One region of the Kitasatospora sp. NPDC004723 genome, then DNA from elsewhere that is predicted to be linked to it. Evidence: riboswitches for the same ligand, from Rfam matches in the RefSeq annotation. Region 1 holds a riboswitch; each other region holds the start of a gene.

Region 1 (4,317 bases):
ACGATCGAGCGCGCCAGCATCTGGTAGCCGCCGCAGACGCCGAGCAGCGGCCGCCCGGCCGCCGCCCGCGCCTTGAGCACCGGTTCGAGGCCGCGCTCGCGCAGCCAGCCGAGGTCGGCGACGGTGGACCGGGTGCCGGGCAGCACGACGAGGTCGGCGTCGGCCAGCTCCTCCGGCCGGGTGGCCCAGCGGACCAGTACGCCGGGCTCCTGGGCGAGCGCGTCCAGGTCGGTGAAGTTGGACAGCCGGGGGAAGCGCAGCACGGCCACCCGCAGCACGTCCGCGCCGAGCGGGCCGCGCGCGGCGGTCCGGTCGACGACGGTGGACAGGTCGAGCGAGTCCTCGGCGTCCAGCCACAGGTCCGGCAGCATCGGCAGGGTGCCGAGCACCGGACGGCCGGTCAGCTCGCGCAGCATCTCCAGCCCGGGGGCGAGCAGCCGCGCGTCGCCGCGGAACTTGTTGACGAACCAGCCCGCCACGTGCCGCTGGTCCTCCGCCGACAGCAGCGCCAGCGTCCCGTACATCGCGGCGAACACGCCGCCGCGGTCGATGTCGCCGACCACGACGACCGGCAGCCCGGCGGCGGTGGCCAGGCCCATGTTGGCGATGTCGCGGTCGCGCAGGTTGATCTCGGCGGGCGAGCCCGCGCCCTCGCAGACCACCACGTCGAAGCGGGCGCGCAGGTCCGCCAGGCACTCCAGGGCGCGTTCCAGCAGCACCGGCTTGCGCTCGCGGTAGTCCAGCGCGCCGACCTCGGCGACCGGACGGCCCAGCAGGACCACCTGGCTGCGGCCGTCGGCGCCGGGCTTGAGCAGCACCGGGTTCATCGCCGCCTCCGGCTCGACCCGGGCCGCCTGGGCCTGCATCGCCTGGGCGCGGCCGATCTCGGCGCCGTCCGCGGTGACGAAGGAGTTCAGCGACATGTTCTGCGCCTTGAACGGCGCGACCGCGACTCCCTGCCGGGCCAGCCAGCGGCAGATGCCCGCGGTGACCACGCTCTTGCCGGCGTCCGAGGTCGTCCCGGCGACCAGCAGTGCCTTGCTCATGCCCTGCCCCTCCGCATCCCGTCCAGGGCCGCCCGGAGCAGCACGTGCCCGGCGACCGTCGTACCCAGGGCCAGCGCGCCCACCCGTCGGGAGAGCACGCAGGCCCGCTCGATGTCGTCCACCCCGACGGGGCGCAGCTCCCGGCCCAGCACGGGACGGTGCTCGACCCTCTCGCCGTACCGGAGCGTGCCGCCGAGGCGTACGCCCACCGCGCCGGCGAAGGCCGACTCGGCCTGGCCGGCGTTCGGGCTGGGGTGCGCCGAGCCGTCGCGCCGCCAGACCCGCCAGGCGGTGCGCGGTTCGGGGGCGGCGGCCACCGCCAGCAGCGCGGTCAGCCGCGCGCCGGGCCAGCCGGCCACGTCGTCCAGCCGTGCCGAGGCCCAGCCGAACCGGGCGTAGCGGGGCGAGCGGTGACCGACCATCGCGTCCAGGGTGTTCACCGCGCGGAACGCCAGCAGGCCCGGGGTGCCCGCGAGACCGCCCCAGACCAGGGCGTTGACCACGGCGTCGGCGGTGTTCTCGGCCACCGACTCGACGACCGCGCGGGCCAGCTGCGGCCCGTCCAGCGCGCTCGGGTCGCGCCCGCACAGGTGCGGCAGCCGCTCCCGGGCCGCCGTCAGGTCGCCGGCCGCCAGCGAACGGCCGATGGTGCGGGCCTCCCGGGTCAGCGAGGTGCCGCCGAGCACCGTCCAGGTCGCGGCGGCGGCGAGGGCGGCCCGGCCGAGCGGACGGTGGGCCAGCAGCCGGTCGGCGGCGAGCGCGCCGGCCGCGACGGTGCCCACGGCGACGGCGGTGAAGGCGGCTCCGGCGGCGCGGTGGTCGCGCCAGAGCCGGCGTTCCAGCCGGCCGGCGGCGGAACCGAAGCCGGCCACCGGGTGGCCGCGGCGCGGGTCGCCGAAGCGGGCGTCGGCCAGGAAGCCGGCGACGGCGCCGGCGCCGAACACGGTGGCCCGGCACAGCGGGCGCACGGCAGGGCGCAGCATCGCGTGCGTGTCCTCACTCAGGGTCCGCGCCCTGGATCGACGAACCGGGGGCGAGAGTCTCCTGGCTTCCGGGTCGAACGCACACCCCGGGCCTTCCAGCGGCTTCTGACGGCCCGCCGTGGCGTGTTCCGGTCGTGCTCCCCGGTGACAGTGGCGGGACCGCGCCGGACTCGCACCGGCTTCCTCTGCATGCCTCCGTATTGGCTGAAGGATCCCATCACGGGCCCGAACCGGGAGTCAACCGAGGTCGCGGCGGGTGTTGGTCACACCTCGGGCGCCCCCGTCATGCCAGTGTGATTTTCCTCCCGGAACAACCCGTACGGCCGTGTCCTACTGGCTTCCCTGCGCCCGCGCGGGTGGACTGAGGGGTGGGTCCGGGCAGCGGTCCGGACAGCGGACCGGACGCCGAGCCGGACCACCGAGCCAGACACGACCACCGAGCCAGACACCGAGCACCGGGGAGCGAGTATGCGTTGGGGAATCGCGGCCACCGTGGCGGCCGCCGCCGTCGGCACCGGGGCCGCCGTGCTGGTGATCGGCCGCCGGGCGTCCGAGCGGATGGTCCGCCCGGCCGAGGAGGCCCGCGCCCGCAGCGGCCCGGTGCTCGTCCGCGGTCTCGGCGCCGGCGAGGCCACCTTCACCCGCACCCCCGTGAGCGAGCGTCCCGGCCGCTGGGCGGTCGAGTGGGGCGAGGACGGCCACGCGGTCGTCGAGGAGGTCCTGCACCGCGACGGGCAGGGCGTCACCCGCCGCCTGGTGCGCGCCGACCGCGGCACCCTCACCCCCGGCACCGAGGTCCGCTTCACCCCCCGGGTCCACCTCGGCGACCCGGGGCAGGCGCTCGGCCTGCCGTTCGCCGAGACCGCCGTCGAGGGCGAGCTCGGCGCGATGCCCGCCTGGCGGCTGGACGGCAAGCGCGGCACTTGGGTGGTCCTGGTGCACGGCCCCGGCGCCGACCGCGCGCAGACCCTGCCCGTCCTGTCCGAGCTGCGACGCCTGGGCCTGCCCGTGCTCGCCGTCACCTACCGCGGCGACGCCGGCGCGCCCGCCTCCCCGGACGGCCTCGGCCACTTCGGCGAGACCGAGTGGCGGGACGTCGAGGCGGCGGTGCGCACCGCCCTGGACGCCGGCGCGGGCCGGGTCGTCCTCTACGGCTGGTCGCTCGGCGCCACGATGGTCCTGCACACCGCGGCCCGCTCGGACCTCGCCCCCTCGATCAGCAGCCTCGTCCTGGACTCGCCGGTGCTGGACTGGCCGGCCACCGCCCGCCGGGACGCCGCCCGGGCCGGCTTCCGGGGCGCGGCGGCCGAACTCGGCGCGCTCGCGGCCGAGGGCCGCACCGGCGTGGATCTGGCCGACTTCGCCCGCCTGGCGGAGGGTGCCGACCTGCGGGTGCCCACCCTGGTGCTGCACGGCCCCGACGACCCGGTGGCCCCGTTCGCCGCGGCCGAGCGCCTCGCCCACCGCCGCCCGGACGTGGTCAACCTCCAGGCCTTCCCCGGCGGCGACCACGCCGCGCTGTGGAACACCGACCCGGACCGTTACGCCGAGACCCTCCGCCGCTGGCTCACGCCGTTCTGCTGACGCGCTTCCGCCCCCCCTCGCGGGTGGATTCCGAGGCGCACCCGTTCCGTGTGGCATGAACCCGCCACATAGATCAAGCCAGCCGGTTTGGCCTCTGTTGCCCGATCTTGTCGAGCCCCCGCGCCCCCCGTCCGCCCCCCGCGGACAACCGGATGTGACAGATGGCCGGTACAAGGGGAAGACTGCTCGACGTGACGTCTCGGAATCCGCGCGACCGTGATGCCCCGCTCCCGCCGACGATCGGTACCGGTGCGACGGTGACCCGTCTCCCCGGAACGGCCCACCGCACCGCCGGCGCCAGGCCGGGGGCCCCGGGCGTACCCCGCCGACGAGGCCCCGCCCCCGCACCCGGCCGTGGCCGGGTCCCCGTTCCGGAGGGCTTCCCCGCCCCCGCCGAACTCGCTCCGCTGGCCCGCCGCATGCTGGTCGACGCCGTCCGGATCGCCCGCTGGGCCGGCGATCTCGACGAGGTCGACAAGCGCGGCGAACTGCTGCCCGACGACGCCCGCGCCGCCGGCCGCGCGCTCGCCATGACGGTGGGCGCCGCTGCCAAGGCGTGGGGCCAGGCCCTGCTGGTCGGCCTGGTCGAGGCCCGGGACGGCGGCGCCGGCCCCGGCTGGCGCCTGCACGCCTGGGAGCACGACGACGAGGCGGTGGTCCGCGGCTGGTCGGCGCTGTTCGACGCCTGGACGCTGCTCGCCCCG
Region 2 (4,317 bases), on a different contig from region 1:
GACCGGACACCGCCCCGCGGGCCGCGCCACCTGCGGATTCCTCGTAGGGAGCGGGTGGGTTCCGGCGAATTCGGCGAACCGGAGGCAGTGATACGTTCGCGGATACGGGCGGGGGAGGAACGGCTGCGGATGCTGCGGGCCGCTGGAATCCCCGGCCGCCCCGGCTGCCCCGGCCGGCAGCCACCGCGCGCCCGAGAGCCGGGGGAGGGCTGGGCGGATCCCGATTGCCGAGAGGTGAGTACCACGGACAGCTTCGTGCCGGAGCAGCGGCCACCCGTCGTCCTGCGGCGCGCCCGGACGGAGGACGGCTCGTGCCGCCACCAGTTGGTGTGGGAGGCCGGCCCGGGGTGGCGGATGGTCAGCAGTGCCGTCCTGGGCGGGGGACTCGGCGAGCGCGCTTGGGTGCTGAACGCCCAGGTCAGGTCCGGCTACTCCCGCATGGACCCCGATCGGCACCTGGCGGAGCTCGCGGCGGCCGAAGGCCTGAGCGGGCCGGGCGTCGGCCTGATGACCGCCGCCGAGGTCGACGACTGCACGTGGAGCGAGGACGGTGGCGTCGTTGCCCTGGTGACGACCGGCATCGGGGTCCCGACGTGGGCCGCTGACCCCGCCGCGTCGGTGCCCGTCCTGTTCGCGCCGGGCGCGTTCGTTCCCGGAACGATCAACATCCTCGCGGTGGTGCCGGCCCCAGTGACCGACGGCGGTCTGGTCAACCTGCTCGCGACGGCCACCGAGGCCAAGGTGCAAGCCCTTTTGGAGGCCGGGTACGACTGTTCCGGGACGCCGTCCGACGCGGTGTGCGTGGCCGTCCGCACACCGGACACGCCCGCGGCGGCCGACCCGTTCGGCGGCCCGCGCTCCGTGTGGGGTTCCCGGCTGGCCCGTGCCGTGCACCGAGCCGTGCTCGACGGGGCTGAGCGCGACCGCCGGCGGCGGGACCGTGGACCTGCCGTACCCCATCAGGGGCCGAGCCCCGAGTGCTGCCGCGAGAACGTCCTGCACGTCGGCCGGTGAGCGGGGCGGGCGATGAGCCGTCCGCAGGAGCCTCAGGACGACCGGCCGGGGTGCGCGACCCAGGAGCCGTCGAAACCGTTCCTCAAGTACCCGGCGATGCCGCCGGCGGTCGGCAACCCGGACACCATCGGGAAGCGCACCGCGCTGTTCTTCCTGATGATCGCGCTCAGCGTGCTGATCGGCGTCGCCGCGGTGATCCTCGGCAAGCGCCTGGCTCCGCGTCTGAGGCACCTGGAACGCCGTCGTCGCGGCCGGCCTCGGCTACGCCGTGGTGATGGCCGTGCTCGCCCTCGTCCTGCCGGACAACGTCGTGCGCGGTCGCGTTGCGGGGCCGCTGCACCGCTCGGTGGGTTCGGTGCCAGAGGTGGGGCAGGTCGCCGGGGTCTGCGCACGCGCACCGGTCACTTGGGGGTGCCTGCTCCGCGCGCCGGGCGGCGGAGGGGTCGGGCGTTTCACGGGCGAGTGGCGCTCTGGACTTACTAGGACGTCCAACTATATGGTCGTGGACAAGGCCCGCAGTGCAGGGAAGCCGGTGTGACTCCGGCACGGTCCCGCCACTGTGACCGGGGAGTGCGTCGCCGCAGTACCAGCCACTGGCAGCCAGCCGGGAAGGCCGGGTGACGTGCACTGATCCGGGAGTCAGGATACCGACTGCGGGTGTTCCGTGTTGTCCACGAGGATGGAGCAAACACGCATGGCACCGGTCTGCGCTCTTCCCGACCCTGGTGATCCTGCGACGGCTGCGGCACGCCCGTCACCCTGACGGCCCGCCGCGCCCGGCAGCCCCTCACGCCCCCGCCCGCCCGGGCGCCGTGCGGGCGTCCGCCGTGCGCCCCTCCCTCGGATCCTCCTGACGCCCTGACGAGAGCAGGTTCGTGATGGTCCGTGAACTGACCCACTTCTTCGCCGGCAAGCCCCTCGCCGGCACCTCCGGTCGCTTCGGCGACGTGTACGACCCCAACACCGGGCGCGTCCAGGCCCGGGTTCCGCTGGCGTCCCGCGCCGAGGCCGAGGCCGTGATCGCCGACGCGGCGCAGGCCCAGCCCGCCTGGGCGGCCTGGAACCCGCAGCGCCGCGCCCGGGTGCTGCTGCGCTTCCTCCAGCTGGTCGAGCGGGAGAAGGACGAACTCGCCCGGCTGCTCTCCGCAGAGCACGGCAAGACCGTCGCCGACGCCCACGGCGACCTCCAACGCGGCCTGGAGGTCGTGGAGTTCGCCGCCGGGATCCCGCACCTGCTGAAGGGCGAGTTCACCGACAACGCCGGGACCGGCATCGACGTGTACTCGATGCGCCAGCCGCTCGGCGTCGTTGCCGGCATCACCCCGTTCAACTTCCCGGCGATGATCCCGCTCTGGAAGGCCGCGCCCGCGCTGGCCTGCGGCAACGCCTTCGTCCTCAAGCCCTCCGAGCGCGACCCCTCGGTGCCGCTGCGGCTCGCCGAGCTGTTCCTGGAGGCGGGACTGCCGCCGGGCGTGCTCAACGTGGTCAACGGTGACAAGGAGGCCGTGGACACCCTGCTGGAGGACCCGCGCGTCCAGGCGGTCGGTTTCGTCGGCTCCACCCCGGTCGCGCAGTACGTCTACGCGACGGCCGCCGCGCACGGCAAGCGCGCGCAGTGCTTCGGCGGCGCCAAGAACCACATGATCGTCATGCCGGACGCCGACCTCGACCAGGCCGCGGACGCCCTGATCGGCGCCGGCTACGGGTCGGCGGGCGAGCGGTGCATGGCCATCTCGGTGGCGGTGCCGGTGGGGGAGGAGACCGCCGACGCGCTGGTGGCCAAGCTGGTGGAGCGGATCGGCGCGCTCAAGGTCGGCCGATCCGACGACCCGGCGGCGGACTTCGGACCGCTGGTCGGGCGCGATGCCCTGGATCGGGTCCGCGGCTATCTGGAGGCCGGCGTCCAGGAAGGTGCCGAACTCGTCGTCGACGGACGGGACTTCCGGCTGGAGGGCCACGAGGACGGCTACTTCCTCGGCGCCTCGCTCTTCGACCGGGTCACACCGGGCATGCGGATCTACCGGGAGGAGATCTTCGGGCCCGTGCTCACGGTCGTCCGGGCCGCCGACTACGAGGAGGCGCTGCGCCTGCCCAGCGAGCACGAGTTCGGCAACGGCGTGGCCATCTTCACCCGGGACGGCGACACCGCGCGCGACTTCACCCGCCGGGTGAACACCGGCATGGTCGGCGTCAACGTCCCCATCCCGGTGCCGGTCGCCTACCACACCTTCGGCGGCTGGAAGCGCTCCGGGTTCGGCGACCTCAACCAGCACGGCCCGGACTCGATCCGCTTCTACACCCGCACCCGCACGGTGACCTCGCGCTGGCCCTCCGGGGTCAAGGAGGGCGCCAGCTTCACCATCCCGACGATGGGCTGAGCGCCGTGCACGATCTCACCGACGAACAGCGAGCCGTCGCCCGGGCCGTCCGGGCCTTCGCCGACGAGCACCTCGCCCCGCACGCGGTGGAGTGGGACCAGGCCAAGCACTTCCCGGTGGACGTGCTGCGCAAGGCCGCGGACCTCGGTCTGGGCGGCGTCTACGCTCGCGAGGACACCGGGGGTTCCGAACTCACCCGCCTGGACGGGGTGGTGGCCTTCGAGGCGCTGGCCACGGGCTGCCCCTCGATCGCGGCCTACCTGTCGATCCACAACATGGTCGTCTGGATGGTCGACCGCTACGGCACCGACGGGCAGCGCTCGCGCCGGCTGCCCCCGCTCTGCTCGGCCGAGCACCTGGCCAGCTACTGCCTGACCGAGCCGGATGCCGGATCCGACGCGGCGGCGCTCAGCACCCGCGCGGTGCGCGAGGGCGACAACTGGGTGCTGGACGGCGTCAAGCAGTTCATCTCCGGCGCGGGAACCTCCCAGGTCTACCTGGTCATGGCCCGCACCGGCGGCCCGGGACCGCAGGGCATCTCGGCGTTCCTGGTGGACCGGGAGGACCCCGGGCTGTCGTTCGGCGGCAACGAGCGGAAGATGGGCTGGAACGCCCAGCCGACCCGGCAGGTGCTGCTGGACGGGGTGCGGCTGCCCGCCGACCGGCTGCTCGGCGCGGAGGGGGAGGGCTTCCGGATCGCGATGAGCGGGCTCAACGGCGGCCGGCTCGGCATCGCCGCCTGCTCGCTCGGCGGGGCCCAGAGCGCGCTGGAGCGGACCGTGGCCTTCCTCGCCGAGCGGGAGGCGTTCGGCACCCGACTGCTCCATGCCCAGGCGCTCCAGTTCCGGCTGGCCGACATGGCCACCGAACTGGAGGCCGCCCGGGCCCTGGTCCGGCGGGCCGCCGATGCCCTGGACCGCGGGGA
Region 3 (4,317 bases), on a different contig from region 1:
CCGCACCGCCGACCTGAACGCGCTGGGCGCGATGATCGGCGACGCCAAGGTGGTCGGCCTCGGCGAGGCCACCCACGGCTCGCACGAGTTCTTCGCGATGAAGCAGCGGGTCTTCCGCTACCTGGTCGAGGAGAAGGGCTTCACCAGCTTCGCCCTGGAGACCAGCTGGACCAGCGGTCTGCAGATCGACGAGTACGTCCAGGGCGGCCCGGGAGACGCCTGGCAGCTCGTCAAGGAGGTCCTGGGCGGCAGCCCGTGGGAGCGCGAGGAGTTCGCCGACCTGATCGCCTGGATGCGGGCCCACAACCGGAGCCACCCGAAGGACCCGGTCCACTTCGTGGGTGACGACCTCGGCCTCCCGAGGCTCGGCGACCCGGCCTTCGACCGGGTCACCTCCTACGTGCGGCAGGCCAGGCCCGCCGCTCTGCCGCAGCTCGACGGGCTCTACGCCGGCCTGCGGCCCCTGGACGACCTCTTCGCCTACATCGGAAGGCCGGTCGCCGAGCGCCGGGAGAACGCCGCCACGGCCCAGCAGGCGCTCGACCTGGTCACCGCGAGCGGCACCCCCGGCGACGACGCGTACGAGTGGGCCGTGCAGCACGCCCGCAACATCGCCCAGACCTTCGCCTTCGCCACCTTCGACCTTGGCGACCCGGCCTCCGTCGCGGCCTCGGAGCAGCTGCGCGACCGGGCGATGGCCGAGAACACCGCCTGGTGGCAGCGCCGCACCGGCGGCAAGGTGCTGATGTCGGCGCACAACGGCCACGCCGGCTACCTGTCCACCGACACCTTCCTGTACCCCGAGCCGCAGGGCTCCCAGCTGCGCGACACCTACGGCCGCGACTACGTGGCCATCGGCTTCACCTTCGACAGCGGCTCCTTCCTCACCACCGACGCGGTCCTGACCGGCGGCTGGAAGTCCGTCACCGTCCCGGCGGCCACCCCGGACATGAACGAGTACACCCTCGACCGGGTCCGCTACCGGGACTACTACGTCGACCTGCGCACCGCTCCCCGGGCGGCCCGGGACTGGCTGGACGTCAGCCGGCCCACCTACGACGCCGGCACGATCTTCGTCGAGGACCCGCTGCCGCGGCTCGCGATCGGCCGGGCCTACGACGTGCTCATCCATCTGAACCAGGTCACCGAGGCGCGCAGGTTCTGATCGGGTCCGCTCCGACCGGGGCCGTGCCGGGCCCCGGTCGGGATGCGGCGCGCGCCGGCGCGGTCCGGAGGGGCGTCAGCCGGTCTTCTCCACCCGGGCGCTCCAGCGCTGCTCGACGTTGCCGAGCCGCCAGTAGCCGAGGGCGCAGGCCCAGACGACGACGAACAGGCCGACGATGACGTAGCCGACGTTGTCGAGACTGATGTCGGCGATCCAGGTGGTGACGGGGTCGGTGAGGTCGAGCTTCTCGTGCAGCACGCCGACGAGCTCGATGGTGCCGATCAGGAAGGCGACGGCGATCGACAGGCCGGTGATCGTGAGGTTGTAGTAGACCTTGCGGACCGGGTTGGAGAACGCCCAGTGGTAGGCGAAGTTCATGAAGGTGCCGTCGAGGGTGTCGAACAGGCTCATGCCGCAGGCGAAGAGCAGCGGCAGGCAGAGGATCGCGTACCAGGGCAGCCCCGAGGCGGCGCCGGAGCCGGCCATCACCATCAGGGTGACCTCGGTGGCGGTGTCGAAGCCGAGGCCGAAGAGCACACCGAGCGGGTACATCTGGCCGGGGCGGGTGATGGACTTGGTGAGGCGGCCGAGGAAGCGGTTCATGAAGCCGCGCTCGTCGAGGTGCTTCTCCAGCTGGCGCTCGTCGAACTGCCCGGCCCGCATGGCCTTGTAGACCTTGTGGATCCCGCCCAGGGCGAACAGGTTGAGGGCGGCGATCAGGTACAGGAAGGTGCCGGAGACACCGGTGCCGATGACGCCCAGGACGCCGCGGACGGTGGACTGGTCGTCGACCAGGGTGCCGGCGAACTGGGCACCGCCGGCGACCAGGGCGGCCATCGCCAGGACGATGCTGGAGTGCCCGAGCGCGAACCAGAAGCCGACCGAGATCGGGCGCTGGCCGTCGGCCATCAGCTTGCGGGTGGTGTTGTCGATGGCGGCGATGTGGTCGGCGTCGAAGGCGTGCCGCATGCCGAGGGTGTAGGCGGTGATGCCCAGGCCGACGCCGAACACCTGGGTGCCGACCTCGTACTTCTCCGGGGCGACCAGCAGGAACAGCGTGCCGAAGGCGACGACGTGCATGGCGGCGATGACGGCCAGCAGGCCGCCGGTGCGGACGGTGTCCCCGCGCTGCCAGCGCGGGGCCCTGGGCAGGGTCGATGACGACGTGTCGTCGGTGAGGGTCATGACGGGCGGCCTCTCCAGCTCCTCGATGGGGGCACCCCCGGGCGGGGCCGGGGGGTACTGCGCGCGCCGTGGCCGGTCTCCTGGCTTCGGGTGTACCGCCGCACCCGCGTCCGGGCAGGGCGGAGCGCACCCCTGACTCGTCTTCCCGTGTGCCGTACGGCACCGGTGACTGCCCGCGTCGGTCGCGGGCACGTCGGGGGTACTTCCCTTCACAGTGGCGAGGGCCGCGCCGGATTGGGCCCTGACGGGCCGCCACCGGTCTTCCCGAGCACCACGGCGGGGAACACCGTAGGGGCTGGGCCCTCCTGCCGACAAGGCTGTGCAGTTGCGTGCCCGTCGCAACAGGGCGGGTCCGCACGGTCGAGGGGGTGGTTCTGACCTGGAGCGATCCTTCCTCCGGCCGGTCCCCGTCGATGACCGATGAGCCGTCGCCCGGCCGGGCGACGGCTCATCCCGGTCGGCGGCGCGGGGCGCGCCGCCGGGTGGGGGCTGCTCAGCGCAGGCCGGCGAAGAGGTCGTTCTCGGGGAGCTCCGCGCCGGTGGTGTCGTGGACCCGGACGAAGGTCTCCACGCCCATCAGCTGGGTGAACTTCTCCTTGCCCATCTTCAGGAAGAAGATGTTCTCGCCCTGGCTGGCGTGCGCGGCCAGCGCGTCGAACTTCTGGCCGCCGAACGCGGTGGTGTCCACCCAGGTGGTGATCTCCTCGTCGGGGAGGCCGATCTCGGGCATCTCCGACTCCCCGGAGCCCGACTCCTCGGAACCCGGCTCCTCGGAACCCGGCTCCTCCCAGTCCGCGCCGAGCTCGCGCATGACCTCCCCGAACCGCGCCATCATCGAGCGGGGGGCCGTCGTCCAGTACACCTTCGGCGTCGTGCCGGCCAGCTCCAGCGCCCGCGACGTGATGCGGTTGGCCTGGATGTGGTCGGGGTGGCCGTAGAAGCCGTTCTCGTCGTAGGTCAGGACGACGTCGGGCCGGTAGCGCCGCATCAGTTCGGCGAGGCGGGCGGCCGCCTCGTCCACCGGCGTGGTCCAGAACGAGCCGGGCGCGTCGTTGGCGGTCCAGCCCATCATCCCGGAGTCCGCGTAGTCGAGCATTTCGAGGTGGTCGACCTTGAGGACCTCGCAGCTGGCCTCCAGCTCCTGACGGCGCATCGCGGCGACGGCCGCCGGGTCGTGTCCGGCCTCGCCGGGCTTGACTCCTCCCGGGCCGTCTCCGCAGGCGCCGTCGGTACAGGTGACGAGCACCGTCCGGATGCCCTCGGCCGCGTAGCGGGCGAGCACACCGCCCGTGCCGGTGGCCTCGTCGTCGGGGTGGGCGTGCACGGCCATCAGGGTCAGGGGCCGGTCGGTCATGGGGGCTCATCCTTAGGTCTGCCGAGTGTTCGGCCTCGGTCTGCGGCACGGGGCCGACAGAGCGCGGTCCGCCGTGTTTCTGATCGACTGTTGGGAACGAGGGAGCCGCGGTCCCCTATTCCGGGGAGCCGGGCCCGCTCGGATCGGCCGCCGCGTTCCGGGCGATGGCCTCGGCCAACTGGTCGAACGTGCGGTTCAGTACCGACCGGCGTGCCTCCTTGAACCCCGGGGAGGGCTCCAGGCCGTCGATGCTCCGCTCCCAGACGGCCATGAACGTCGTCTTCCACTGCATGATCACGCGGGCCTCCGGCAGGTCGCCGGCGCCGTGGCCGGCCCGGGCGAGGGAGAGCAGCAGCTCCAGGTTGCACGGCACGGCGACGCCCCAGTACTCGTCGGGTTCGAGCTCGACGGGGTCGCCCGCCATCGCCTGGGCGACCTCGTCGACGAGCCGGTCGATGACGAGCGACAGGTGGTCCAGGGCCGTGTCGCTCTCGAAGTTCCCGCTGCCCCACGTGCCCACAAGGTCTCCTTCGAAGGGTCCCGCTGTCCGTCCCGGTGTCTGTCCCGCTCATCGAAGCAGACCGCACTGACATCGCCGGGGCGGCGGCCGTCC

Evidence for each region. Region 1 has a riboswitch for cobalamin ahead of ABZW10_RS33320 (cobalamin biosynthesis protein). Riboswitches for the same ligand answer to the same signal wherever they lie in the genome.
Region 2: another riboswitch for cobalamin. It lies ahead of ABZW10_RS04025 (CoA-acylating methylmalonate-semialdehyde dehydrogenase); the one in region 1 lies ahead of ABZW10_RS33320 (cobalamin biosynthesis protein).
Region 3: another riboswitch for cobalamin. It lies ahead of ABZW10_RS24135 (HoxN/HupN/NixA family nickel/cobalt transporter); the one in region 1 lies ahead of ABZW10_RS33320 (cobalamin biosynthesis protein).

What each region holds. Positions count from the first base shown of each region.
Region 1 is NZ_JBEXJT010000053.1:33,847-38,163, reverse strand. It holds gene ABZW10_RS33325 (cobyric acid synthase) at 1-1,046, opposite strand, end outside; gene ABZW10_RS33320 (cobalamin biosynthesis protein) at 1,043-2,029, opposite strand; cobalamin riboswitch at 2,063-2,275, opposite strand; gene ABZW10_RS33315 (alpha/beta fold hydrolase) at 2,498-3,613, shown strand; gene ABZW10_RS33310 (hypothetical protein) at 4,033-4,317, shown strand, end outside.
Region 2 is NZ_JBEXJT010000002.1:215,478-219,794, forward strand. It holds gene ABZW10_RS04015 (adenosylcobinamide amidohydrolase) at 235-1,014, shown strand; partial or broken gene ABZW10_RS04020 (CbtA family protein) at 1,090-1,315, shown strand; cobalamin riboswitch at 1,514-1,685, shown strand; gene ABZW10_RS04025 (CoA-acylating methylmalonate-semialdehyde dehydrogenase) at 1,893-3,392, shown strand; gene ABZW10_RS04030 (acyl-CoA dehydrogenase family protein) at 3,389-4,317, shown strand, end outside.
Region 3 is NZ_JBEXJT010000027.1:62,997-67,313, reverse strand. It holds gene ABZW10_RS24140 (erythromycin esterase family protein) at 1-1,165, shown strand, start outside; gene ABZW10_RS24135 (HoxN/HupN/NixA family nickel/cobalt transporter) at 1,241-2,350, opposite strand; cobalamin riboswitch at 2,403-2,641, opposite strand; gene ABZW10_RS24130 (PIG-L family deacetylase) at 2,844-3,704, opposite strand; gene ABZW10_RS24125 (DUF4259 domain-containing protein) at 3,820-4,224, opposite strand.